DNA from 2 places in the Bacillus sp. A015 genome. Region 2 is predicted to be linked to the other one. Evidence: riboswitches for the same ligand, from Rfam matches in the RefSeq annotation. Region 2 holds a riboswitch; the other holds the start of a gene.
What was found. Region 2 has a riboswitch for lysine ahead of ACSLGF_RS07475 (aspartate kinase). Riboswitches for the same ligand answer to the same signal wherever they lie in the genome.

Region 1 (12,005 bases), on a different contig from region 2:
TGAGAAGTGCCATTAAAACCTTAAAAGAAGGAATGAATGAGGACAATAGGGAAGTGTCACTTGCACTCATCAATGATTACCGAATGAAGCTGAGAAATATTCAGCGAGAGCCGTACCAATTTGGGATGAGAAAACAGGAACGGAAAATCAGATTGCATGGAATTAAAGCAGAGCAAATGAAGCTTCAGCAATTAATTGATGAAGAGAAATTAGATAAAGAAGAAGCCTATGAACTGCAAGAGAGATTTCATGAGCTGGAAATGCTGTATTCAAACTCCTTTAAAATTCGTTTTTCAAAAGTGAAGTTTCTGCGCTTGCTTCAATGGCTCCAATTATGGCGGCCGGATGAGCGCGTTTCAAGCGGCATTTTAGAAAACGAGGAATCGTACAAACAAATTCGTAAGAAAACCGCTGAAGCTGCAGTAGATTCGATCAAACAGCATATGACAGATGAAAATAAACAAACATGTCACCAAGTCATTGGTTTTTACAATCAAGTGATTTTCCGCTGTGAACACGGTCCATCTTTCTTTCAGCAAAAAGATCGTGCCTTTGACAGAAAGAAAAAGGAGCTCAACTTCCAAGCTGTACAGACGATTCGAAATGAAATTCAAACCTTATATGAAGATGGCGAAATCAATCGTGATATTGCCCATCATTTAAGGGAGTATATCAATGACATGGAAGCAGTCTTGCTAACCAATACGTGATGTTGTCATCTCCTCCCCTATGTTTTATGATGAAGAAAGAGAACGAGCAGGGGGAGATCAATGATGGCGTATTATGGAGCAATTGAAGCTGGAGGTACAAAGTTTTGTTGTGCAATTGGCAATGAGTATGGGGAGATTCTAGAGGAAATGACGATTCCTACAGAGCACCCGGAAAAGACATTACAAAAGCTCATTCCATTTTTTCAAAAATATGAAATAGAAGCATTAGGGGTCGGCTCTTTTGGACCGATCTGTGTCCAAAAGGACGATCCTTCTTACGGTTATATCATGAACACGCCGAAGGTCGAATGGAAGCATTACCCGTTCATCCCGGAGCTAGAGAAACAATTAGGAGTACCTGTGTCCTTTACAACAGATGTCAATGCGGCAGCATTAGGTGAATTGACAAAAGGGGCAGCCAAAGGGCTGAACAGCTGTATGTATATCACAGTTGGCACGGGTATTGGTGCCGGAGCTGTTGTGAAAAATGAGCTTCTTCATGGTCATTCACATCCAGAAATGGGACATATCCTTGTCAGGCAGCATGAATCAGACCAGTTTGCAGGTGTCTGCCCAGCGCACGGTACTTGCTTAGAAGGACTGGCAGCTGGACCAGCGATTGAGAAAAGGTGGGGAAAGCCGGCCAAGGAGCTCACTCAGGAAGAATCGGTTTGGGCACTTGAAGCGGATTATTTGGCACAGGCATTGATGCAATACACGCTCATTTTAAGCCCAGAACGCATCATTATGGGCGGAGGCGTGATGAAGCAAAGCCAGCTGTTTCCGCTCATTCGAGAGAAGCTTGCTGCCTATGTAAATGATTATGTAGATCTGCCGCCGCTTGATACATACATTGTCTCTCCTGGACTTGAGGACAAGGCTGGCATGACAGGCGCTTTGCTTTTAGCCATCGAAGCGAAGAGAAACGCCTGATAATAGAGTTTTAAAGCGCAACATGAGATAATGAAAAAGATGGAATCTATGAAAAAGGTGGTTGTTAACATGGTTAAAAGCTTGAATGATACCGTAACACTGAATAACGGAGTGGACATGCCTTGGTTTGGTTTAGGTGTATTCAAAGTGGAGGACGGCAATCAAGTGGTAGATGCCGTAAAAGCAGCCATACGAAACGGATATCGCAGCATTGATACGGCTGCCGTTTATAAAAATGAGACAGGCGTAGGGAAAGCCATTAAAGAATCTGGTGTGAAACGAGAAGAATTATTCATTACGTCTAAAGTATGGAACACAGATCAAGGCTATGACAAGGCGCTGGCTGCATTTGATGCAAGCTTAAATCGTTTAGGTCTTGATTACTTAGACCTCTATTTGATTCATTGGCCTGGTCCAAATGCAGATACATTTAAAGACACATGGCGTGCGCTTGAGAAGCTTTACAAAGATGGGAAAGTGAGAGCCATTGGCGTCAGCAACTTCTATATTCAGCATTTAGAAGAGCTGTTAAAAGATGCTGAGGTTGTCCCAGCGGTGAACCAAGTTGAGTTTCATCCGAAACTGACACTTGTCGAATTACGTCAATATGCAAAAGAAAAAGGCATTCAAATTGAAGCGTGGTCTCCGCTGATGCAAGGAAAGCTGCTAGATCATGACATATTGAAGGACATTGCGGCACGCTGCAACAAATCTGTTGCTCAAGTCATCTTGCGCTGGGATCTGCAAAGCGGCGTCGTGACAATTCCAAAATCAATCAATGAAGAACGCATTAAACAAAACGCAGACATTTTTGACTTCGAGCTTTCTCAAGAAGACATGGAAAAAATCGATGCATTAAATAATAACGAACGCGTCGGCTCGAATCCAGAGACGATGACGGTTGGGTTTGAATCATAACAAAATAGAATGATTTTAAAACACCTTTTGATAGGACTTGGGAGTGTTACACTTCTAAGACGATTGGAAAGGTGTTTTTTAAATCTTGAAATGTAAGTAAGTGTTGAAAAATATGCTTAATTCCTTAAAATAACCTTAAATTTAATAAATATATGGGAAGAGTAATACATTTAATGGTAATTTATTAATTGTAAATAAAAGGAGGGAATTATGTGAAAAAGGTCATTCTTAGCTTGTCGTTAACTTTGGGTTTTACTATCCTGCCTACAACATTTACTGAAGCAGCAAATGTTGATTTAAGCAAGGAGCAAAAAGTGATTCAAGAAGATTATTCTAGTAGTACCATGTATGTACAAACAATAAAGGAAACAAATAAAGGTGAGATGTCTACAAGTGCTTCGAAAGTTTATGCAAAAAGGCTCACCACGTCGAGAGGAAGCTTTCTAGCTTGGTCTAAATCATATGTTGATTGGAGATATTCCTCAGGTAAAATCAAGTCGAGTTCTGGTTCTCAAGACGCCGGCTATATCTTTCCTAACAAAGTTGAAAAAAATGGTTCGAAAAGATACTACAAGGGATCTACAATTCATAAATGGGCACATAAAACTACCCTTAAATTTGGAACACCCACACCGTGGGGAGATGTTACCTTTGTAAGTAACTCTTTTACAGATAGAGTGTGGGTAAATGGAAAAGGGAAACATGGTTGGGATTAACTTTATAGTTTAATAGAAAAGGCGCTACGTATGAAATATTACAGATAATCTCAATAAATACCAAGAGAGGTTTTGGAAATGATCCATATAAAGGGGCTAACAAAAACATATCGACATCAGCCTATTTTTGAAGATTTACATATTCAAATTGAACATCGAAAGGTCAATTTCATCATGGGGAAGAACGGATCTGGAAAAACGACTTTTATGAAATGTCTACTCCAGTTAGAACAATATGAAGGAGAGATTTTGTATAACCACCAGTCAATTGATCAAGTGAGACATGAAATCCAAGTGATGTATGATGATACGCCGCTCTATTTGAATTTAAACGGTTACCAAAATATACGTTTATTGTTAAATGTTCCCGTTGACCAAAAAAAGTGTATGGCGCTGGCACGTGAATATCTACCACATGAGATTCTAAAGAAAAAGGTCAAACATTACTCTTATGGCCAAAAAAAGAAGCTAAGTTTCATATTCATTGCATTAACCAAACCAACTTATTTGTTCTTAGATGAAATATCAAATGGTTTAGATTATGGCACAATGATGGAATTAAAAGCAATGATTAAGAAGTGGTCTGAAGACATGACCATTATTGCTACAGGTCATCAATTTGAATTTTACTCGTCTATTGTCGATGAATTGTTTATTTTAAAGGACAAATCAATGATTCAAATCCATGACTTTCAGGAAAAAGGAGAGGATTTGGGTGACGTTTATCAAGCATATCTTTAAGCTAATGAAAAAAGAGCTTTTATATCAATATTATGCTAAAACATTTCTTATCTTGTTCATTCCATTAATGCTGATTTCGTTATGGAATGTGTATGCTCAATATGAAACAACAAAATCAAATTATGCTCAATATGTAAAAACGGAAACTGAATATAAAGAGCTCGGCATTGATATTAAAAAAGCTTTGACGATGCCAGTTAATATAGAAGAAGGTGAATTAGCCGGTGCTGAAGGAGAAGTTGTAGAAAATGTCTTAAAGTATGATTATGAGCAGTTTATTCAGTCACTTCATTTGATGGAACCAGCGCAAGCCATTTCAACTACTTTAGAATGGATGGGGTTTATCTTTTACCCTCTTGCATTTGGTTTATATGCGGTCTATTTAACCACATATGATGTTAAATATAAAACGATGAAAATAAAAGCGGTTCGATATCAGTGGAACGATGTTTTATTTTCAAAGCAACTGTCTCTGTATGTGATCATTCTATTCTTTATTTCTATTATCTGTCTCATTTCGTATATGGCTAGTCATCTATTTTATTCTGTCATCTCACAGGATATATCTGTTCAGTTGTTTACATATAAAGATAGTACCGAATATTCTATACTTCTTCAATTGATGTTTGTTGTATGTACAAGCTGGTTATTTAGTACAATTGTTTTTTATTTAGGTAGTTTATGTCGAAGTTTTATTTTATCTGTGGTTATTTATATGGTCTATTTTTTATTGATCCCTAACTTAGGTGTCTTTGATTTGAAAAATATGATCGCCAACTTAGCTTTGCATCTGTTTTCTTTTAAAGGAAACTACCAATTATTTGTGCCTATTCCCATTAGTGTAACCACAATTCTGACCTGCCTTTCACTGCTTATCATCTTGTTATCATTTCTGACTTATACTGTGGTAAAACGGCAAAGTAAATATGTAGTATAGATCCCCCTATGTGAGAATAGGGGGGATTTTTTATGTGCTGCTTCGGCGCACAGCCAGCAGCATGATAAAAGACAATATCACAATACAAATCGTCCAAGCCCAAGCAAGCTCCATTCGTCCAGAATCGATGGCCACATAGATAGCGGTTGGGAGTGTTTGGGTTTTCCCTGGGATGTTGCCGGCAAACATTAAGGTCGCCCCAAATTCTCCAAGGGCCCTGGCAAAGCTGAGGACGCTGCCTGACAGCAGGGAAGGCAGGGCGAGTGGTACGGTGATATAGGCAAAGACTTGGAATGAATGAGCACCGTCTACTTTTGCAGCACCTTCAATGTCTGACTCAATCGTAGAAAACCCCGCTTTTGCTGATTGATACATGAGCGGGAAAGCCACAACTGTTGATGCAATGACTGCCGCCCACCATGTGAAGATGACAGGCTGATGGAAGATCCATTCAATGGCGCGTCCAATCACGCTATGCTTTCCGAACATGACAAGCAATAAAAACCCTACGACCGTTGGTGGGAGGACAAGCGGCATCATGAGGAGCGTTTCAACGATCATTTTCCCCTTAAAAGATGTTCGCGCCATCCAAAAGCCGATCGTTGTTCCAAAAACAGTAGCCAATAGTCCGCTGACGACGGCAACTTGAATCGACAGCCAAATAGGAGATAAAAACTCTTCAGTCAGCATAGGCATTATTTCACTTGAAAGCCGTACTTTTTAAAAATTGATGCGGCTGTATCTGATTGGAGATATTGAAAAAATGCCTTGGCTTCCTCTAAATGTTCTGTCCCTTTTACAATTCCTACTGGATAAATGATGGGGGAATGCATGTCCGGATTTGCCTCATCCACAATCTTTCCTTTTTTGGAAACGAGGGCGTCTGTCTTATACACAACACCAGCTTCCACATTCCCTGTCTCTACGTAGCTTAGAACTTGACGCACATCTTTGCCGTAGACAGCGTTCTTTTTCACTTGATTCCATATGTTCAGCTTTGTGAAAATCTCTTTTCCGTATGTACCAGCAGGAACAGATTCAGGTGTACCGAGAGCAATTTTTCCTTTTAAGTGCTGGACGTCTTGAAAGCTTTTGATAGAGGAAGAGCTTTCTTTTGGCACAATGAGGACAAGCTCATTTTGTATGGCATCCTTTGTATGATCCTGATCAATGTCTCCAGATTGGACAAGTTCATCGAAAGGCTCCTCAGCCGCAGAGAAAAAGAGATCCGCTTTTGCTCCTTGAGCGATTTGCTGCTTCAGTGCGCCTGATGACCCAAAATTATTTGTTAATGTGACGTTCGGATGCTGATCGTTAAAGGCGGATTCAATTTCCTTTAATGCATCTTGAAGGCTTGCAGCTGCTGAAATCACAAGCTCCGTCTTTTTGCTCGTATGTGATGACTTCATCTCTGTTTGACATCCGGTTAGGAGCAAACATAGGGTGATGAAGGCTAAGAATGTATACTTCATGTTCACACCTCTCATCATTCAATATCATGTATCCCTTATGATAATCAAACTTATTTGAGCATTCATAGGCTTTCAGCGTGTAGACAAACCCTCGCATTCTTTGTCAGTCCTGCGTGCCGGTGCTCACGAATGTCAAATTCGCTCCGCTCCAGTACTCGTCCTTCCTAGACTGCAAAGGTTTTCTATCACGCTGAAAAGAAGACAAAGGGCTAAAATAAAGGTCATTTTAGCCCTTTGTCAACAATCTGAAAGCCGCCAGATGGCAGCTTTTAATGCTGATAAAAACGCAGTAAATTCCCATTGATGACTTTGTCTGATAAGGAGAGCTCTTTATTGGCTTTTTCTATATAAGGCTGACAAACTTCATCTTGTTCAACAGGCTCTTTTGTTTTTTGGTCATAGCAGGTGTTCTTTGTATAGAGATAATCATCTGTAATAAAGTTTCCATTTCTCAGAACAGCGAAAGGCGTCCGTTCGTTTGAAAATAAGTCATTTCCAAATTGAATGGCATCCTTGGATTCTATACCGAGCAAGTGAAGGAGTGTTGGCTTTACGTCCATTTGGCCGGCTGTTTCAGATATTGTCTGCGGTGCTTGATCCGTGATACCAGGAATGTAGATTAAAAATGGCACCCGCTGTAGTTTGACAGCATCAAACGGTGTGATTTCATCCTTTTTGAGGAGCTCTGCCATTGCCTCATGATGTGCCTCTGAGATGCCATAGTGATCACCCATAAGGACGAACATCGTATTTTCATACAGTCCTTCTTCTTTCATGCGGTCAAAGAATGTCTTAATGGCTTCATCTTGATAGCGGACGGTCGTCACATAGCGGTTTAAAATGGCGCTAGTCGAATTATATTCATCAATAAATTGATCCTTTGGATCGATTTCAAATGGAAAGTGATTTGTCAATGTAATGAACGTGCTGTAATAAGGAGTCTTCAACTTCTTTAAATAATCAATGGATTGATCAAAAAAGTCGATATCCTTTAAGCCCCAGCCAGTCGAATTCTGTTCATTGACATCAAACGAATCGACATCATAAAAGCGATCAATCCCAAGCGATTCATACATCACATCACGATTCCAAAACGTTTTATTATTCGCATGAAATTGGACGGATTGATAATTCTGTTTTTTCAATTCCTTGTATAACGTGTCATATTCGTTGTCACTCGCTGTGAAAAAGACAGCGCCGCTGCTAGATGGATAGAGGGAATTTGCGACAATAAACTCTGAATCCGATGTCTTCCCTTGCTCTGTCTGCTGATAAAATTCATCAAAATAAAAGCTCTTTTTGGCCAGTTGATTTAAAAAGGGTGTGATGTATTGTCCATTCACCTTTTGGTCAACGACAAATTGCTGCGTTGATTCAAGTGAAATGAACACGACGTTCTTGCCTTTAGCAAGTCCAAAGTAGTCTTCGTTTGGTGCACTGTAATCAGCCTTTGTATAGTTGGCTACTGTTGAAAGTGTATCTTCATCTGCAAAGGCTTTTTGTCCAATACGCGCCGTTTGGGCAGCGCCGTCATACAGGTGGAATTGGAACAGCCCAAGGTTTCGTACGATGACTTCTCGATCATAAGAGCTTGTCAGAAATTGAGGATGATCCATCATGGCTGAGCTGACATGAAACAATAGAAAGCTGCAGCAGACCGCATAATACGTTTTGATCGTCTTGAATGACGCTTTTGGTGCTAATGGTTTACGCTTTAACAGCCATGCCAGCACCACGAAATCAATGAGCATCAGCACAAACAGCGGGTGGAACAACTCAGTCATGCTGCTGCCCATATCCCCCATGTTCTTGGCTTGAAATAACACGGGAATGGTAATGAAATCAATATAAAAACCGTAAAAGATCGTATTCGATATCAAGATGGCTGTCAGTATAAAATTTGCGGTCAATAAAAAAACCTTTTGTTTGGTTTCATTTAAAAAAAGAGCAATCCCAAACAAAGGGAGCAAAAAGCTGAGTGGATTGATCAAAAGCAGCCATTCGTGAAACAGATTGGCCGTTCGTATATGAAATCCGAATTGATAAATGATGTATGTTTTCATCCACATGAAGAGGATGGAGTACACTAAAAACCAGTGATCTTTGAAAAACGCTTTCATTTATGTAGCTCCTCACCATTCTGTATTCAGCTGCACGGCAAAAACACTTATCTTAAAACTACTAAAAAAATGAGGAATGATCAATTCATATCCTGTCTTTTTTGCAAAACTCTTTTTTCATTCTCTTAGAACTGCAATGGAATGGATATTCCGCAGATGACAGCGATGTAATAGCAGGTAACGACGGTGAGAGCAGCTAGTACGACTTGTTCTCCTGTGCTGCCTGTTTTGACATAGAAGGGGAGACGTACTTTAATGGAAGCTGGGAACAAAAATTTAATGCCGTTCACTGTTCCAGCATCAAGGATGAGGTGGCTCGCCATCCCAACGAGTAAACCGATACTTAGGCTGTCATTTGGAATGTATGTTGTCGAAATAAAATAAATGATCAGCAGAAATAATAAACTGTGTGTAAACGTGCGATGACCGAACACACTGCTGATCAGTGTCGAGAGCAGCGGGAATTTCCTGCCGATTTTACTTTTCGTATGGCAAAGATCGGGGATCAAAGCACCTGCTGATCCAGCAGCAGCCATAGTGACTGGATCGAGTCCGTAGTAGTAGGCGGCGGCCGTTGTGGCGGCGATTCCGCCCATAATGTGTGTTTTTCCTGTCATGATGCGTACTCCTGTTCTGTTTTTTGTTCAAGTACTCACTATATCAAGGGTGAATTCATTCAGCAAGGCTTATTTCTATAGAAAAAGAGGACAAAAGGGTTGGCTGATTGGAAAAACATTTTATAATAAGGGGGAAGTCATGTTGATACTAACGATAAGGATGCGATTCGGATGAGTAATGCAGACATTTTAAAAGAAATTGTTCTCGTACATTATGAAGTCAGCCGTAAATTAAACCGCAAGTTACTTGAGTTAGAAAAAGACATCACGCCACCGCAGATTTATGCTCTCTCTATTTTGATACAAGGAAAAGTATCAGATGCCGAAGAGCTGAAGCAAAGACTCTCTTTAAACCCAGGTGCAGCCTCTATTGCACTCAATAAATTAAGCGAACAGGGCTATATTCAAAGAGAACGGGACAAGGAAGACCATTCACTTGTCAAGTTAGAAGCCACGGAAAAAGGGCTGGCCATTTACGAAAAGCATACACGCCTTTTTGGTAAGGTGATTCAGCATATGATGTCAGACTTCACAGAGGAAGATTTAAAAACCTTTTTGACTTATTTGCAAAAAATGAGACAGACCTTTCATGATGAATGAGTCTCTTCTCCTTGTATAATGCTGAGTGCTGTCGCACAAATTAAACAGGCAAACGCATTTTATGAAAAGGGGGGGAAGCAGCGATGTCATTTTTCCAAAAGGATAAAAAGGCAAAAAGTGAAAAAGACCATCAGCAGGTAGATCAGCTGTTAGAAGAAGCAAGTAAAGAACTAGCAGGCGATCCGCTTCAGGAAGCTGTACAAAAGAAGAAAAACAATCATCAATAAGCAGGTAAAAGGCAGAGAATCATTCCTCTGTCTTTTTTCTATGTTTTTCCCTTTGACAGATGTGAAAATGTTTGATAACCTTCGTGTAGTAAAAATGAATAGAAATCCTCACGCTATGTCTCAGTGAGGTAGAGGTTGCGCGGATGATGAGTCACTCATGGGAGAGATGGAATCGTTGATCATGGGAAAAAGGCATCAGCGCCGAAGTGTAGAGAGAGCTCCAACTTTCTTTATGCTGGGTCTGCATTGAATAAATGCAGGACTGCCACGTCTAAAAGCGTGGAGGGCTATCCGGAGATCAAGGTGTATGTTTTGAAAAGCATGGACTTTTGTTCAGGCTTTTTTTTATGTTCTCAGTGACAAAGATAAGGGTATGCTGTTAAGAAAGTGACCCATTATGAACATAAAGAATGCAAGTCATTGCTTCACAAATATATCAATGAAGATACTGCCGGGTCTGGTCCAAAGTGAATATAACGGAGGTACGGAAATGGAACAGACAAAAAAATGGGGTTTTTGGTTATTGACGGCATTTGTCGTCGGAAATATGGTAGGTTCAGGCATCTTTATGCTGCCAAGTACGCTTGCCCAGCACGCAAGTCCTTTAGGTGTGACGATGGCATGGCTTGTCACAGGTGGCGGTGTGCTGATGATTGCACTTGTATTTGGGCATTTATCCATTCATAAGCCGCAGCTGACGGCAGGACCACAAAGTTATGCAAGGGCGCTTTTTAAAGATCCGAAAAAGGGAAAAGCAGCCGGTTTTACAATGGTTTGGGGATATTGGGTGGCGAGCTGGATTAGTAATGTCGCCATTATTACGAGCCTTGCCGGTTATTTAACGACTTTTTTCCCTATTTTAACCGTAAAGACGGTGATCTTTACCTTTGGAAAAGAAACGATCACACTTGGTCAGCTCATGACCTTTATCGTATGTACCATCCTTCTATGGGGAACACATACCATTTTAATCACAAGCTTAAGTGCTGCAAGTAAATTAAACTTTATTACGACCTTTTCAAAGGTGCTCGGATTCGTCCTTTTTATTGTAGCGGGCTTATTTGCATTCCAAACGGCATTATTTGAGCATTATTACTTCCCGGTTGCATCAGGGGGCGAAGGAGTGCTTGGACTTGGAGGCCAAATTCATCATGCGGCCATTTCCACACTATGGGCATTTATCGGAATCGAATCTGCGGTTATTTTATCAGGGAGAGCGTCTTCGCAGCGCGATGTGAAACGTGCGACGATTACGGGTCTTTTAATCGCACTTTCGATCTACATGATTATCACGCTGATTACAATGGGCGTTCTGCCGCATGATCAATTGCAAGGCTCAGACAAACCATTCGTGGACGTGCTTCAGCTCATTATTGGGCCGGCTGGCGGGATTGTCATGGCACTGCTTGCGATCATTTGTTTATTTGGCTCAATGCTTGGCTGGATCTTACTCGGTTCAGAAGTACCTTATCAAGCAGCAAAGGCAGGCGACTTCCCAGCAGTATTTGCAAAAACAAACAAAAAGGGCAGTCCTGCCTTCGCTTTGACTGTCACAAATATCATGTCACAGCTGTTTATTTTCTCAGTCATGTCACGCACGATTAATGAAGCCTTTACCTTTTTAACAACATCAGCGACACTTGCGTATCTCATTCCGTATATCGTGTCTTCGATCTACAGCTTTAAGGTCATCATGCAAGGCGACACATATGAGCTTCAAAAAGGTAATCGAACAAGAGACGGCATCATCGCACTTGTTGCTATGGGGTATTCCGCTTGGGTCATTATTTCGGGAACAGCTGATTTGAAAACATTTGGTCTCGGAATAGGTCTGTTCTTAGTTGGTATTCTGCTTTATCCATTCATGTCAAAAGGATTTGCCAAAGGAACGGAATAAGGATGACGTTTCTCCAAAAATGGAGAAACGTTCAGCGTGTAGACAAACCCTCGCATTCTTTGTCAGGTCTGCGCTCCGGTGCTCACGAATGTCAAATTCGCTCCGGTGCTCGTCCTT
Region 2 (12,005 bases):
CCCATAGTCCGCCCATGGAGTAATGGACAGCAGGGAAAATTTTCATCGGAAGCTTACGCGGGTCATCCCCCATGAATTTTTCATAGATTTCAATGATTCCGCCAAGCTTAATATCAAGCTCTTTTGGATCTTTGTGAGAAAGATCCAGGTATACCATGTTCTCTCCGTTGATGCCAAGCTTTTGCTCGACACATACGTCGAAGATTTCACGCGTTGCGATGTCACGCGGTACAAGGTTCCCGTATGCTGGGTATTTTTCTTCTAGGAAGTACCAAGGCTTCCCGTCTTTATATGTCCAAACACGTCCGCCTTCACCACGAGCTGATTCACTCATGAGACGAAGCTTGTCATCTCCTGGGATCGCTGTTGGGTGAATTTGAATGAATTCTCCATTTGCATAATGAGCACCTTGCTGATAAACGATTGATGCAGCTGATCCAGTATTGATCATGGAGTTCGTTGATTTACCGAACACGATTCCAGGACCGCCTGTTGCCATGATCACGGCATCTGAACGGAAGGATTCAATTTCCATTGTCGTCAAATTCTGTGCGACAATGCCTCGGCATACTTCCTCGTCATCTAAAACAGCGCCAAGGAATTCCCAGCCTTCATATTTCGTGACAAGCCCTGCTACTTCATAGCGGCGAACCTGCTCATCCAGTGCGTATAATAGCTGCTGACCCGTTGTGGCACCAGCAAATGCTGTACGGTGGTGCTGTGTTCCCCCGAAGCGGCGGAAGTCCAGTAATCCCTCTGGTGTTCTGTTAAACATCACACCCATACGATCAAGTAAGTGGATAATGGACGGCGCTGCTTCACACATTGCCTTTACTGGCGGCTGGTTGGCTAAGAAATCTCCGCCATATACCGTGTCATCAAAATGCTCATAAGGTGAATCCCCTTCACCTTTTGTATTCACCGCTCCGTTGATTCCGCCCTGTGCACATACTGAATGCGAACGTTTTACAGGTACGATTGAAAATAGTTTAACAGCTGTTCCCGCTTCTGCTGCTTTTATAGTTGCCATGAGACCAGCTAAGCCGCCTCCGACAACGATGATGCTAGAATTACTCATTGTAGCCCCTCTCCCTCTTCTACTAATCTATTTCCTCTTAAACAAAAGCGAAAATTGCTCTTAGCCCTACATATGAAAGCGCTATAAATATACCTAATGTCACATATGTGGAGATTCTTTGTGAGCGTGGTGAAACGGTAATTCCCCAGCTGACAGCAAATGACCACAAGCCATTAGCAAAGTGGAAAATAGTAGATAAAACGCCGACAATATAGAAGCCTAGCATAAATGGAGAGCTTAAAATATTCGCCATCATGTCATAGTTTACTTCAGCTCCAAGCTGAGCTTGAATTCGTGTTTCCCATACGTGCCAAGTGACAAAAATCAATGTGATGATACCTGTAATCCTTTGCAGTCTGAATAACCAGTTTCTTAAGTAACTGAAGCGTGACGTGTTGTTTTGTGCCGTAAAGGCTATGTACACCCCATAAACAGCATGATAGATCAGTGGTAAGAAAATCACGAACAGCTCAAGTGCATATCTGAATGGAAGCTGTTCCATAAAGTGTGCAGCTTTGTTAAACGCCTCTGGTCCATTTGTCGCAAAGTGGTTAATCACTAAGTGCTGTATTAAAAATAGACCGACCGGAATGACGCCAAGCAAAGAATGCAATCTCCGATAAAAAAATTCTTTGTTCCCCGACATTACTTTACCCCCTAGTAAAAAAAGTGCAATTGCTTGAAAATTGTCTTACCCCCGCTTCTTTCAAATGTAAGCACTTTATTCAAATTTATTGACAATTTCATTTTACTCCTATGTCAAAAAAGCGTCAAGAAACCGCGTACATAAATTAAAATTTTCCGAAATTTAAAAGTTTTAATTCAAAATTCGTTTTACTACAATAAGAATTTCTTAGACTTCAGGGAAAACTCTGTCATCATATGCCCACATAAGCTATAATAAATTGTTGAAAGAGGGGAGCCGTACAATGAATAAATTTGAATCTAACTTAGAACAGCTAAAAGAAATTGAAGTTAATGGATTTGCCTACGAGCTGATACGCGAAGTTCTGCTGCCTGACATTCTTGGTCAGGATCATTCATCTATGATGTATTTTGCGGGTAAGCTGCTTGCTCGTAAATTTCCTCAAGAGTCATGGGAGAAAATCCCCGAATTTTTCCATGATGCCGGATGGGGGACACTCACGATGGCCCATTCTAAAAAACAGGAAATTGAGTTTGAGCTCGAAGGTCCACTTGTATCGAATCGACTCACCTATCAAAAAGAGCCATGCTTTCAAATGGAGGCAGGTTTTATTGCTGAACAGATTCAGCTTCTCAATGAGCACGTTGCTGAATCCTATGAGCAAGTGAAAAAGCGTGCTGATAAAGTCATTTTAACCGTTAAATGGGATTTAAGAGACCCTAGCTAACACTGTTTATGAAAGGCGAGGACTACCGGTCACGCCTTTTTTTATATGTCTTCTTCTATCATAGCATACTTAGTGAATGGGTTTATGCACGTGTGTTCCTTTCTTTATGCGGCTGATTCAAATATAAAAAAGAGGTGCACTCTTTCATGAGATACACCTCTTTTTATTCTTTTAAGAATGAGCAGCTGCGCTCGCTTTCGATAAATCAAATGCATCATGCAGGGCTTCCACCGCTTTGACCATATCATCACGGCCAACCACTGTGGAAACTTTGATTTCAGACGTACTGACCATTTTCACTTGAATGTCTTTTTCAGCTAACACAGCGAACATTTCAGCAGCTACGCCTGGATTTGAGACCATACCAGACCCAACGATGGATACTTTGGCTAATTTGCTTTCTGTCTCAATCTGCTCATAGCCAAGCGCCCCTTTATATTCTTCTAGTACTTCAACTGTTTTGGACAAATCATCTGTTTTCACAGAGAAAGAGATGGAAGTCTGATTTGTGCTTGTGACGGACTGAATGATGATATCAACATTGATATTTTGCTTAGCAAGCGTCGTAAAAATGGTCGACAATGTTGTTAAACCGCTTGACAGGCCGCACACCGTCACGCGTGTCATCTGATCTTCAAATGCAATTCCTCTTACGACTAAATTTTGTTCCATGGATGATTCCTCCTCAATTAACGTACCCGATTCATTTACAATACTAGAACGGACTTCTAGTGGGACTTGATAATTTTTCGCAAACTCAACGGCTCTCGGATGCAAGACGCCTGCCCCTAAATTGGCCAGCTCGAGCATCTCATCGTATGAAATTCCTGCAAGTTTTCGCGCGGACGGTACATAACGCGGATCTGTCGTAAACACACCCGGTACGTCCGTGTATATATCACATTTGTCTGCTTTTAATGCAGCAGCAAGTGCCACAGCCGTCGTATCTGATCCCCCGCGTCCAAGTGTTGTGATATGTAGGTCATCTGCAATTCCTTGGAAACCTGCTACAACAACGACTTTCCCAGCACTTAGTTTCTCTTTGATTCTTGATTCATCGATGTCCACGATTCTTGCATTTCCGTGCACCTGCTCTGTTTTCATACCAGCCTGCCAGCCTGTAAAGGAAATGGCATCATAGCCGTTTGCTTGCAGCGCCATCGCCAATAATGAAATGGTCACTTGCTCCCCAGTTGTTAGCAGCATATCCATTTCTCTCTTGCTTGGATCATCTGTGAGTTCTTTGGCAAGGTCTACTAGAACATCCGTTGATTTTCCCATCGCCGACACAACCACGACCACATCATGACCTGCCTTACGTTCAGCGATGACTCTCTCTGCGGCTTTGCGAATTTTTTCTGTCGATCCAACAGATGTTCCGCCAAATTTTTGTACAATTAGTCCCATGTCTACCACCCTTTTTCAAAAGATCACGTGTGAGAGAAGAGCAAGAAGCGGCTTTGGAGACTGCCCACTCACTGCAAATAAAAAAAGCAATGAGAGAACAAATCTCCCATTGCTTTGAAATCATCATTAAAAGATGCAAACAATGAGATAGCCCTCCAAGAAATAAATTCTTGACAGCCCTACATTTCTTCAATGTACAGCCAGCGAATAAAATGAGTGGATTTTATTCACTTCGGCGACGCTCCCCTTTCAGCCCTCTTCCTAGATCCCATCGATCTCTGAAGGCCTACTCTTGAAGTTCGCACCTCTATCTTCAACAAACAACACGTTCATTTATTAAATTAGTCACATCTTAACAGACTTTTGGAAAAAGTACAATCTATTTTTTTAATGCCTCCATTAAAAGTTCGGCCGTTTGTTTCGGAATGCCAGCCTCCTGAAAATCTTGGACAGAGGCTTCTTTCATCTTTTTCACAGAGCCAAAATGTTTGAGGAGCTGTTTTTTTCGCTTCTCTCCAATACCTGGTACATCATCTAAAATAGACTGGAATGCATTTTTTCCGCGCAGCTGCCGGTGAAAGCTAATGGCAAACCGGTGCACTTCATCTTGAATACGCTGCAATAAATAAAAGGCCTGACTGTTACGCTCTAGCGCAACAATTTCAAGTGTATCACCCATCATGAGATTCGATGTCCGATGTTTTTCATCTTTCACAAGACCTGCCACTGGAACAGACAGATTCAATTCATTTTCGAGCACGTCTATTGCTGCGTTGATCTGTCCTTTTCCTCCGTCAATTAAAATTAAATCTGGCAGCGGCAGCTCATCCTTTAACACGCGTGTATATCGTCTTCTGATGACTTCACGCATGGATGCATAATCATCTGGCCCTGCGACAGTTTTGATTTTGTATTTCCGGTATTCCTTTTTATATGGCTTCCCGTCCTGAAAGACAACCATGGCGGAAACAGGATCTGCTCCTTGAATATTTGAGTTATCAAATGCCTCGATCCGGTATGGCATATAAATATTAAGTGCGTCCCCGAGCTGCTTCACCGCTCCAATTGTCCGTTCTTCATCGCGCTCAATGAGCGAGAATTTTTCTTTCAGGGCGATTTTGGCGTTTTGGTGTGCAAGTAAAAGCAAATCTTTTTTCTTTCCTTTTTTCGGCTGGTGAACGTTCGTCTCAAGCAACTGCTCGATCATCTCTTGATCTACGCTGTCTGGCACCAAAATTTCCTTCGGCAGGAAGTGGTTGTTTTTTTCATAAAATTGCCCCAAAAACGTGAGGAATTCTTCCTCTGGATCTTGATACATAGGGAACAAGCTGACATCACGTTCAATCAATTTCCCCTGTCTAATGAAGAAGACTTGGACACACATCCAGCCCTTATCATAGGCATAGGCAAATACATCTCGATCTGATAAGTCACTCATCGTCATTTTCTGCTTTTCCATTGTTGAGTCGATGTAAGCGATTTGATCTCTCAGTTCTTTTGCCCGCTCAAACTCTAATTGTTCGGCCGCTTCCTGCATCTTTTCGGTTAGTTCTTTCTTGATTTGCTGGTGCCCTCCATTTAGAAACCTGGTGATTTCATCCACGAGCTGTTTATTCGTTTCTTCAGAAATGTCATACACACATGGTGCGAGACATTGTCCAAGATGATAATAAAGACAGACACGATCAGGAAGTGTCGCACATTTTCTTAGAGGATATAAGCGGTCAAGCAGCTTTTTGGTTTCTCTTGCTGCTTGTACGTTCGGATATGGACCGAAGTATCTCCCTTTATCCTTTTTCACATTGCGGGTGACGATCAGCTTAGGATGCCGTTCATTCGTAATTTTAATAAAAGGATACGTCTTGTCATCCTTGAGCATGACATTGTATTTTGGGTCATACTTTTTAATTAAATTCAGCTCTAAAATCAGTGCCTCAATGTTAGATGAGGTCACAATGTATTCAAAGTCCGCAATTTCACTGACAAGCCGCTGCGTTTTGGCATCATGAGATCCAGTGAAATAAGAGCGCACTCTATTTTTTAATACCTTTGCCTTCCCCACGTAGATGACCGTATTTTGTCTATCTTTCATTAAGTAACAGCCTGGTCGATCAGGCAGGACTGACAGCTTTTCTTTGATCAGTTTGTTCATATTTTCATCCGTCCTTGTTTTCCTCTTTCACTCCTTCTAGTGTATCACGAACATTTGTTTTATACCATATTGAAAGAAAAGCGGCTCTCGTCTATACGAGAACCGCTTCAGTGGTCATACCGCAATGGCATGGTTGTGTTTATAGATGTTTGTTGACAAGCTCAGCTAGTGCTTCTTTTGGTTTGAAACCAACAGACGTTTCTACGACTTCACCGTCTTTTAAAACAAGAAGTGTTGGGATACTCATCACGCCGTATTTACCAGCAGTTTCTTGGTTATCGTCTACATCAATTTTTACAATTTTCATTTTATCGCCCATTTCTTGATCAAGTTCTTCAAGAACTGGAGCAATCATTTTACAAGGTCCGCACCATGGTGCCCAAAAATCTGCAAGAACAACACCTTCTGCAGTTTCTTGTGAAAATGTTGCGTCAGTAGCTTTTACGATTGCCATTATTCATTCCTCCAATGTAAATTATGCTTTTTAGTATAGCATCTACCAATGTGACTTGCGAATGAAATGCTTACGAATCATTTTTTATGAAATGAATTAAAAAACAAACCGTATAATCGCACCAATAACAACAATCGCACCGATGATCATCAGAATGGTTCTAAGCATATGACATAACTCCCTTTCCGCTTCATTTACAATGTATGATGCCCCAACATTCTTCTCATCAAACATCAAAATATGTGATCAAGTCAGATCGACAGTCATCATGACAACCGACATAGGCGGGAGATCTATGGTTAATTCGCCGGGCTTTACAGCAAATTGCTGGAAGTCCGCAGGCTGAACGGATTGAGGATCATCGAATGTATTGTGCGCATTCATCCGATCAGCTGTCAGCACGCGGCCAGTGGCAGTCGTTTGTGGATCAATCCCATCTATTGCAAGGGATACCTCTGCTTTTTCATAAGGGTTCAGGTGACAAAAACTAATATGCATCTTGTCAGAGGAACGTGAGGCTGACACGCTGACCTGAGGAATTTTTTCACCTCGGCGTTCATACGGCGGTGAATCAAACTCCACTTCAAGTGCTTCTTCCTCCTGATGCACTTGAAACATGTGAAATACATGATAGGTAGGGGTCAGGATCATCTTTTCGTCCTTCGTTAACACCATCGCTTGCAGGACATTGACCGTCTGGGCAATATTCGCCATGTGAATCCGCTGGCAATGACGGTGAAATATATGAAAATGCAGGGCACAGACAAGGGCGTCTCTCAGTGTGTTCTGCTGATATAAAAACCCCGGATTGGTCCCTGGCTCTGGGTCATACCATGTCCCCCATTCATCAATAATCATCCCGATTCGCTTGTCTGGATCATAACGATCCATGATTTTTCCATGATCCATGACAAGCTGCTCCATCTCATAGGCCTTTTTCAACGTTGTAAACCATTCATCCTCATCAAAATCAGTCGCAGACCCTTTCTTCTCCCATGTACCAGGAACGGTATAGTAATGTAAACTGAGCCCATCCATCCATGGTGCAGCCCGTTCCATTAATACTTTTGTCCAATTCACGTCATTTGAATTCGCGCCGCAAGCTATTTTATAAATACGGTTACCAGCAAACTCTCTCACATACGTTTGATAGCGTTTATATAGGTCTGCATAGTATTCAGGTGTCATATTCCCGCCGCAGCCCCAGCTTTCATTGCCTACGCCAACATAAGTCAGCTTCCAAGGCTCTTGTTTTCCATTTTGAATGCGCCAATCGGACATAGGTGTCCCCTTAGGAAATGTGATGTATTCTACCCATTCCGCTAATTCTTGAACAGACCCGCTTCCAACATTGCCGCAAATATAAGGCTCACATTCAAGTAATTCACACAATCGCATAAATTCATGTGTGCCAAACGCATTTGATTCAATGGTACCTCCCCAATGAGTGTTCACCATCGGCTTTCGTTCACTCAGATCACCAACGCCATTTGCCCAATGATACTCGTCTGCAAAACAGCCGCCCGGCCACCTAAGCACCGGGATATGTAATGCTTGAAGCGCCTTTAGCACATCGGTTCGAATTCCTTCAATATGGTCAATTGATGAGTCTTCTCCTACCCAAATCCCGTCATAAATCCCTCTTCCTAAATGCTCTTGAAAGTGTCCATAAATGTGTTTAGAAATGCGTCCGATCACGTCATTGACTTTTACTGTACCCTTCACTTGTCAACCGCTCCTTTGTTCCATAATGACATACAAAAAAACCCAGAATACCTAGGCATTCTGAGTGTATGAGCGTTACGAGTGGATATTCATCTTTTTTAACTCTTCATTCAAAAGCGGGACCACTTCGAACAAGTCACCAACAATTCCGTAATCGGCGATTTTGAAGATTTCAGCTTCAGGGTCTTTGTTAATCGCCACAATGACTTTACTGTTAGACATTCCGGCTAAATGCTGAATCGCGCCTGAAATCCCGCAGGCAATGTAAAGGTCAGGTGTGACGACCTTACCGGTTTGACCAATTTGCAGGGCATAATCACAGTAGTCTGCATCGCAAGCTCCACGCGAGGCACCGACTGCTGCGCCCAGCGTTTGGGCGAGTTCTTTCAGCGGTTCAAAGCCTTCTTTGCTCTTGACCCCTCGCCCTCCAGCGACAATAACTTTTGCTTCGGATAAGTCTACACCTTCTGACGTTTTTTTAACGACTTCCTTCACGATCGTTCGCAGGTTCTGAATATCGACAGAAACTGGAGTGACTTCTCCGTCTCGTGACGCATCCCGCTCCAGCGGTGCCACGTTGTTTGGCCGAATGGTCGCCAAAAGCAGGCGATCCGTCGAGATGACTTTTTCGAAGGCTTTTCCAGAGTAAATCGGTCTAGTGAAAACGAGATGTTCTCCGGTAACGCTTACATCGATCGCATCTGAAATCAAGCCTGTCTGCAGGCGTGCTGCTATTTTGGGTGACAAGTCTTTTCCGATAGACGTATGGCCAAAGAGCACTGCATCCGGATTGACCTGATCTAATATGGCTTGAAGCGCCTGCGTAAAACCATCAGATGTATAATATGAAAGGTGAGGATGCTCCACAAGCATGACATGATCTGCTCCATAGTAAAGCAGTTCATCGGCTTGTTCTTTGACTTGATCCCCTATTAATACGCCAATGACCTCACCGCCATCAGCCACTTGATGAGCGGCAGCAATCGCTTCAAATGTCACATTTCTTAATTTACCGTCACGACTTTCTCCAAGTACAACAACTTTTTTACTCATCTTTCAAGCTCCCCCTTGTTCTCGTGATATCGTAAAGTGGATATTTAGATGACTTTTGCTTCATTTCTTAGTAGATCTGTCAGTTCTTTGACTTGATCCTGAGGCTCACCGCTCAGCACCTTTCCACCCTCTTTTTTCTCCGGTAAGAAACGTTCAATCGTTTTGATTTTATATGGCACATCGTCTTCATCGAGATCTAAATCATCTAGTTCCAATTCTTCTAAAGGCTTTTTCTTTGCCTTCATAATGCCTGGTAACGATGGATAACGAGGCTCATTAAGACCTTGCTGCGCTGTGACAACAAGCGGGAGCTGGGCGGAAATCACTTCCACGTCACCCTCTGCATCTCGTTCAATTGAAGCTGAGTCGCCGTCTATTTGAATACGTGTAATCGTTGTGACATATGAAAAACCAAGTAATTCAGCAAGACGAGGAGCAACCTGGCCAGAGCCGCCGTCAATCGCCACATTCCCTGCCAATATCAAGGAAGCATCTTTGTCCTTGAAATAGTGATAAAGAATAGTAGAAGCTGAATATTGATCCCACTCCTCCAAGTCATCTTCAACATTTAATAAAACGGCCTGATCGCAGCCCATAGCAAGCGCTGTTCTTAGCTGTTTCTCCGCATCCTCGCTGCCAACTGTGACAACGGTCACTTCTCCTCCGTGCTCATCCCGAAGCTGAATCGCTTCTTCTATTGCATACTCGTCATAAGGATTAATAATGAACTCTGCCCCATCTTCTTGAATTGCACCAGACTGAATGGAAATCTTCTCTTCCGTGTCAAACGTACGCTTCATCAAAACAAATATATTCATTCATTTCTCCCCCTTGTGTCATACTAATCCCTTATTCCCCTTTAAAGTTCGGTTTGCGCTTTTCGATAAAGGCTTGAATGCCTTCTTTGGCGTCATTTGATTGGAAAACCTCACCAAATTTTTTGGCTTCCAGCTTCATTCCACCATCATATGAGTACACTTTTGCCGCATTCAATAACTCAAGCACATACTCGAGCGTTTTAGGGCTTTTCGCTGCAAATTTCGCCGCAAGTGTTTTGGCTGCATCCAGCGCTTCTTCCTCTGTTTCTGCAAGCTTTGAAACAAGCCCGCAGGCAAGTGCTTCTTCTCCTGTAATCGGCTCAGCTGTTCCCATCATTTCAAGTGCTTTAGCAGATCCAACATAGCGAGGCAGGCGCTGCGTGCCGCCGAATCCTGGAATGATGCCGAGGTTTAGTTCCGGCAGCCCAAGCTTCGCCTCTTTTGTTGCGATTCGAATATCACATGACATCGCCAGCTCAAGACCTCCGCCTAATGCTGCTCCGTGAATAGAGGCAATGACTGGTTTTGGACATTGCTCAATTCGTTCAAAGACTTGCTGTCCTCTGTCTGCAAGACTCGCATAATCAGACTCTTTCTGTAAGGTCGTAAATTCTTTAATATCAGCACCTGCTGAGAAGAATCTGCCTTCTCCGTGGATCACAATGGCTCTCACTTCTTCGTTTTGTTCGAGCTGGTCAAACATATCATTGAGCTCAGTGAGAAGCTGAGAAGATAAGGCATTTGCAGGTGGATGTTGAATCGTGATGAGCGCTATTTGTTCTTCTTGATGTAAGCTGAGTATCTTTTCCATATCAATCATCCTTTTTCAATTGTCTTTAAGATTGATGTATTCCGTTTAAGAGAAGATCATGTACGTTTTCTGCAAGTGCAGTCAGATCATACTTTTGATCATTCATGACCCATGTTGTAGCGGTTTCATCAATCGTCCCAAATACCATTTGTCTCGCTAAGCGGACATCTAGATCTTGTCTGAATTCTCCTGTTTTCTTTCCCTCTGTTAAAATCGAGTCGAGCATATTTAAATACCCTTTCAGCACCTCATTGATTTTTTGCCGCAGCTCAAGGTTTGACTGTCTGAGTTCAAGCTGTGTCACAAGGGCCAAATGATGATCTTGCGAAAGCAGGCGAAAGTGCTCCTGAATCAGCAGAAGAAGCTTTTCTTTGGCAGACGGTTTCTTTTGAATATCTGTTTCCATCCGTTCGATGAACTGTCCCATTTTTTCTTTGAATAATGAGATCAGAATATCCTCTTTGTTTTTGAAATAGAGATAAATCGTTCCGTCTGCTACCCCTGCTTGTTTGGCAATCTTTGAAACTTGTGATTGATGATAGCCGTTCTCTGCAATCACCACAACTGCTGCATCAATAATTTGCATGTACTTCGGTCTTTTCTGCTTCAATGTGCTTCGTCCCTTTCTAAATTGAATGAGCATTCATTCATAACTTCATGTTAAAAAGAAACGAGTGATTTGTCAAGTGCTCTTCTTTTTTCTTTTCAACCTTTAGCATACTAGAGCAGACAGTCACAATTCAAATCATCCGGCCGCTGGACCGGATGATGCAGGTTATTTTTTCAATTGGTCAACAGGCGCTTCAAAAGAAGATGATTGCTTTCTTTTTTCTTCTTCAATTAACACTCTGCGCAAGATTTTTCCTACGGCCGTTTTAGGCAGTGACTCTTTAAATTCATAGACACGCGGCACTTTAAATGAAGCAATTCTCGTTCGAACAAAACGATCGAGCTCATCCTCAGTTAAATAGGCATCCTTTTTTGGGACAACAAATGCTTTCACTGTTTCTCCCCTGTACGGATCTGGAATACCTGCAACGACTACTTCTTGCACAAGCTCATGCTCATAAAGGGCTTCTTCAACCTCTCTTGGATAAATATTATAGCCGCTCGCGATGATGACATCTTTTTTCC

Region 1: another riboswitch for lysine. It lies ahead of ACSLGF_RS10255 (amino acid permease); the one in region 2 lies ahead of ACSLGF_RS07475 (aspartate kinase).

The regions. Positions count from the first base shown of each region.
Region 1 covers NZ_JBSPZB010000010.1:354-12,358, reverse strand. Annotated here, with positions in the region: gene ACSLGF_RS10315 (Na+/H+ antiporter) at 1-710, shown strand, start outside; gene ACSLGF_RS10310 (ROK family protein) at 774-1,643, shown strand; gene ACSLGF_RS10305 (aldo/keto reductase) at 1,713-2,561, shown strand; gene ACSLGF_RS10300 (hypothetical protein) at 2,774-3,277, shown strand; gene ACSLGF_RS10295 (ATP-binding cassette domain-containing protein) at 3,356-4,018, shown strand; gene ACSLGF_RS10290 (ABC transporter permease) at 3,993-4,955, shown strand; gene modB (molybdate ABC transporter permease subunit) at 4,986-5,651, opposite strand; gene modA (molybdate ABC transporter substrate-binding protein) at 5,651-6,427, opposite strand; gene ACSLGF_RS10275 (LTA synthase family protein) at 6,697-8,547, opposite strand; gene ACSLGF_RS10270 (metal-dependent hydrolase) at 8,673-9,164, opposite strand; gene ACSLGF_RS10265 (MarR family winged helix-turn-helix transcriptional regulator) at 9,336-9,764, shown strand; gene sspJ (small acid-soluble spore protein SspJ) at 9,848-9,991, shown strand; lysine riboswitch at 10,113-10,289, shown strand; gene ACSLGF_RS10255 (amino acid permease) at 10,482-11,888, shown strand.
Region 2 covers NZ_JBSPZB010000006.1:81,494-93,498, forward strand. Annotated here, with positions in the region: gene sdhA (succinate dehydrogenase flavoprotein subunit) at 1-1,078, opposite strand, end outside; gene ACSLGF_RS07465 (succinate dehydrogenase cytochrome b558 subunit) at 1,116-1,724, opposite strand; gene ACSLGF_RS07470 (YslB family protein) at 2,008-2,451, shown strand; gene ACSLGF_RS07475 (aspartate kinase) at 2,623-3,858, opposite strand; lysine riboswitch at 3,999-4,176, opposite strand; gene uvrC (excinuclease ABC subunit UvrC) at 4,238-6,010, opposite strand; gene trxA (thioredoxin) at 6,150-6,464, opposite strand; gene ACSLGF_RS07490 (alpha-N-arabinofuranosidase) at 6,711-8,189, opposite strand; gene ACSLGF_RS07495 (electron transfer flavoprotein subunit alpha/FixB family protein) at 8,265-9,242, opposite strand; gene ACSLGF_RS07500 (electron transfer flavoprotein subunit beta/FixA family protein) at 9,287-10,060, opposite strand; gene ACSLGF_RS07505 (enoyl-CoA hydratase) at 10,092-10,871, opposite strand; gene ACSLGF_RS07510 (TetR/AcrR family transcriptional regulator) at 10,897-11,481, opposite strand; gene ACSLGF_RS07515 (AMP-binding protein) at 11,647-12,005, opposite strand, start outside.